DNA from 2 places in the Vreelandella sp. H-I2 genome. Region 1 is predicted to be linked to the other one. Evidence: predicted binding sites of a transcription regulator. Region 1 holds the regulator's gene; the other holds the start of a gene.
The links. The regulator FliA, encoded in region 1, starts transcription of late flagellar genes. The targets are predictions, from matches to a motif close to CTAAAGTTNNNNNNNNNNCNGCCGATA.

Region 1 (2,398 bases):
CGTATCACGGTCTAACATGCTGGCTATCCCTTGGCCGCCGAACTCACCGACGAATCAGGCCTTGGCTTGACACTATTGTCGCGAATTTCATCGTGGTAGTTTGCGACAAAAGAGTTGAGGGTCTCTTCAATAAACGACGGCAGGCGGCGCTTGGTAATCAGCGAAATACCTTCCAGTACCATGTTCATGGTAATTAAGCGCTCTTCAGTGCGGCGCTCTAACTTCACTGCAATCGGCTTAAACACTAAGTTGGCGAGTAAAATGCCATAGAAGGTGGTTAGCAGGGCGACTGCCATGCGTGGGCCAATCACCTGCAGGTCGCCCGCATCCATGACTTCCAGCATATTCACCAGCCCCACCAGGGTGCCGATCATGCCAAACGCTGGCGCGTAGGTAGCCATGGTACGAAATATTTGTGCTTCGGCATGCTCACGCGCTTTAAGACGAGCAATGCGCCAGCGCAGCATGTCAAAAATTTCGTCCTCTTTGGTATTGGCAATCACCAGTTGAATGCCGGTTCGTAAAAACGGATTACGCGTATGCTCCAGCTCGCGTTCTACCGCCCGCACGTCGCCTTTAAACCATAGCCGCGACATATCCACCAGTTCGCGGATATCGTCACGCATATAAGTATTTTCGCGCCGAAATACCAAGCCCACCAACCGCACAACACGCACGACTTCTTTCAGTGGGTAGCTGATAAAAGTTGCCGCCAAGGTACCGGTCACTACAATGGCCAGACCCGGCCAATTGATAAAGCTTTCGGGGGACTCTGCAGTGAAAAACAGCACACTGACCAACAGTAATATGCTGGCAAAGATGCCTATTAACGTCGAAGGATTCATCCACGGCTCCTTGCCGGTCACAAGTGAGTAAAAAGCGGTGTTATGCCGAGTCGTGTAAACGTGCGCGTAAACGACTTACGGCCTGACTGTGCAGTTGAGAAACGCGTGATTCCGTTACGCCCAATACAGCCCCTACTTCCTTGAGGTTGAGTTCTTCTTGGTAATACAGCGCCATTAGCAGCTTTTCACGTTCGGGTAGAGCCTCGATAGCTTCAATCAACGTTTGTCGCTGCTGACCATCTAGTAATTGCTCAAACGGCGAGCTGTTCAGCTCACTACTGACTGGCTCACCGCCCTCGGCAACCAGATCTTCATACGGTAACAACTGGCCGCTATTGGTATCATTGAGAAGTTGCTGATACTCATTCAACGGCATCTCAAGATGGAGAGCGATTTCGTGTTCTTCCGGTGCCCTCCCTAACTGTTGCTCCAGTTGGCGAACGGCACCGTCAACCGCACGCGCTGAGCGACGCACACTGCGCGGTAGCCAATCACGGGTGCGCAATTCATCCATCATTGCGCCCCGAATGCGCTGACTGGCAAACGTAGCGAAGGTTGCGCCTTGGGTAGCATCGAAACGTCCGAGTGCTTCCAACAGCCCCACCATGCCGGCCTGAATAAGGTCATCGAGCTCAATGCTGGCTGGCAAACGGACCTGAAGCGTCAAGGCCTGACGTCGCACCAGTGGCATGTATTGCGTCAACAGCTCGTTTTGTTTAATCCTGCCTTGTGCTGTGTACATCCTCTTCGCCTCGCGGCTATACAGCCTTCACTGATAGTTCACAATCATTTGCAACCCCTGCACACGAACAGGCCGCTGGCCTGGGCGTAAAGCGAAGCGAAAATGCAACGGCGCATTGGCTCTTTGTCCCGCTAGTGCGGTAGTAGAGCCACGCATACCTGTTAACGCAACGCACTGCTCAGGATGGCACAACCAGGCGTTTAACAGCGCACCAGGGGGAGATTGAAATTGCCACTGAATACGTCCGAGCTGACCTGATTGGAGGTTAATGCCGGCAGGCGGAGAAGCGTTCTGACTAGCACTTGCTCGATCACTCATGGCCACCATCATTCCAGGGATCTGGGCATTCCAACTGCCGGCTGCCGCCTGGGCACTTCCCGTTAACCCTATCAGTAGGCAGCCTACCAGCAGCAGCACAATTCGTAGCAATGTTCCTCTTACTACCCAGCTTAGCATGCTAAGCCTCCTCGGCGGAGTATGCTCATCGTGCAAGCACCAATAGTTCCATATTTAAGTAGTACTCAGCAGCTCCGCGCAAGTTATCGAGCAACCCCTGACGAGGCAAGTTTGGCTCGTGAAGCGCCAGCAAACGGCGTGGACCGCCCCGTTCATGCAGCTGACGCAAGGTACGGTACATAGCGGCAAAGGCGTCGGCGTCGCTATTGATCCACAGCGCCCAGCGGCTATATTGTTCACGTAATTGAGCCAGGTCGGCAGTTTCCGCCATGACGACACGAATATCCCAGTCATCAGGCGTACCCGCCCAGCTGCGTCCTTGCGTTGACCACTGCCCCAGTCGCGCTTTGACCTT
Region 2 (2,398 bases), on a different contig from region 1:
GGCCATGGCGTTCAGCTAAACTCCGAATAAAGCTCACTGCGTCTTCCAGCACCTTGCGCTCCATGGCGCTGCCGCCGTTTTCATCCGCGCCTTCAACGCCTTCCCTTTCGTCATCAGCGCCGCCAGTCAGCCCGCCACCGCCCATTTGCACCGGCGTAGCAGAGCCTAAATGAGTAGAGGGCGCCATGGCCGCTACATGGCTGCCATAAAGCAAGTAGGTGCCTGCGCTAGCTGCGCGCGCCCCGCTGGGGGAAACATACATCACCACCGGGAGATCTGAGTTAAGCATCTCTCGGATCATGTCGCGTGTGGTATCGAACAGCCCGCCAGGGGTATCGATTTCAACAATCACTACCTCGCTATCCTGCTCGCGTGCATTATTTAGCCCACGCTCAAAATAGTCCTTGGTGGCGGGACCAATGGCACCTTCAATGCTGAGCACCAAAGCATTAGGCGAGGAGGTTTGCGCCATGGCCTGCCACGTAAGCGACACTATCGCCATTAGCAAGCCGACAAGTAAAAGCCACAGCCAGTGTGATTTATGAGAAAGGCGCAGCATAGTCACATCTCCCGATTAGCGCCTTGAAACGATTACATAGCGCTTGGTAGAGTGTCGCCTTGCTTTGGTTACTCGTGCTGCTTCAGAGTTTAAGCAGGCAATGTTCGCATGAGGTATCTATTCAACGTAGCACCCACAGTGAGCTTCGTCATGAATGAGTTGGTGAGAGGATTTTGAGTGAAAAAGAGCCTAATTCAATGAGGCTACTTTAAAGGATAGAGGAACGTGCGATGACATTGGTGGGTTGCTTAGTTCACATAATAGCCACTTACCTTCCAAATACCCTCTTCCAAGTGAGGCGTAATGGTTTCAGTGATCTGCGGCTTATTTTCAAAACGCGTCTGGAACGTAAACACCGCATAATCGCCGGCAGGCGCACCCGGCATGGAGGTTTGACGGATCGCGCGCACTCGCCGCCTGGACTCAACAGCCCCGAAATCACGGCGAGCAGCGCTGATGGTGCGGGCCAACATATGTGACGACAGCGGCACCTGTAGCAGTGTAGAAGAGTTTTCCCACGCCTGATCGAACTCACCACTATCGATGGCTTTTAGCCACTCCAACGCCGCCGCCTCTGCCGCATCAGTATGCGGATAAGCATGGGTCGACATAAAGAGGAGCAAGGTAGCAGTGATAAACGTCAGTGTTTTGGGCATAGCGAGCTCTTTGGCAACCAGGATTATTCGTGCGTCTTAAGTAATTATCGGAAGTCCGCGTAATTTCTTTAACAATAATCCTACTCGAATGGCGATAAACGGTAGAAAGGCCGCCCAGTGGCGGCCTTCGCTTCTCAAACCACACCCACTCGTTTACCATGCGCCACCCAACCGATTCAGCTTTCACCATTAGGCGATTATGTCCGTCAACGCCCTCTATACCGACCTTTCTGGCTACTACGATTTGATGTGCGTCGATATCGACTATCAAGCGCAAAGTAACGCTATTCGTCGGCTGCATCAGATTTTTGGTAACGGCGGCACCGCTCACCTGGATCTCGCCTGTGGCACTGGCCCCCACGTGCGTCATTTTATTGATGTTGGCTATGCCAGCAGCGGGCTGGACATTAACCAGCCGATGCTGGATATCGCCGCCAAGCGCTGCCCAGAAGCCCTGTTCACCTTACAAGATATGAGTACGTTCGACGCTAGTGAACCGCTGGATTTAATCACCTGCTTTTTATACTCAATCCACTACAACGAAGGCATCGAAAAGCTAACAACATGCATTGCCAGTGCCCATCGCGCACTAGCAACCGATGGTGTTTTCTGTTTTAACGCGGTCGATAAAGATAAAATCGATAATGGCTTATCTGTTAAACACACCGCCCGACAAGAAAGCGATTTATTCACGTTCCACTCGGGATGGCACTACAGTGGTCAGGGTGAAAAGCAGTCGCTTAGACTCAGCATTAAAAAAGCCAACGCTGAAGGAACACAGCTATGGAACGACGAACACCCCATGGTAGCGGTGAGCTTTGCAAAACTAAACACCCTACTGACGCCTTACTTCGAGGTTCATGTGTTTGAACATAACTACGAGACAATCATTCCATGGGATAACACCTCAGGAAACGCTATTTTTGTCTGTGTGAAGAAATAACCCCTACTTGCCCCTGAAAATCACCACCTCCCCTCCCGCGCTGTCCGTTAGAATACATTGGCCACACATGGCCGAAATTGTCCCCTTTATGACCGGTCAACACGTCGTTGGCAGAATGCGTAACAGCTAATCTGTAACCTCACTTCAACACAATGAGATTAGCCATGAACCAGCCTAAAACCGCATTGTTATTAATTGATGTTCAAGCCTCCTTTCCAGCCCGTGATTACTGGGTAGAGT

Region 2: ACUVOF_RS17700 (DUF4019 domain-containing protein) is a predicted target of FliA. The motif match lies at 1,261-1,287, and genes of this name have one in related genera.

Annotation. Positions count from the first base shown of each region.
Region 1 is NZ_JBRAMC010000006.1:51,120-53,517, reverse strand. It holds gene ACUVOF_RS15375 (OmpA/MotB family protein) at 1-18, opposite strand, end outside; gene ACUVOF_RS15370 (motility protein A) at 24-845, opposite strand; gene ACUVOF_RS15365 (RNA polymerase sigma factor FliA) at 886-1,587, opposite strand; gene ACUVOF_RS15360 (flagellar protein FlhE) at 1,615-2,043, opposite strand; gene ACUVOF_RS15355 (hypothetical protein) at 2,069-2,398, opposite strand, start outside.
Region 2 is NZ_JBRAMC010000007.1:182,502-184,899, forward strand. It holds gene ACUVOF_RS17695 (NfeD family protein) at 1-559, opposite strand, end outside; gene ACUVOF_RS17700 (DUF4019 domain-containing protein) at 808-1,215, opposite strand; gene ACUVOF_RS17705 (class I SAM-dependent DNA methyltransferase) at 1,415-2,158, shown strand; gene ACUVOF_RS17710 (isochorismatase family protein) at 2,323-2,398, shown strand, end outside.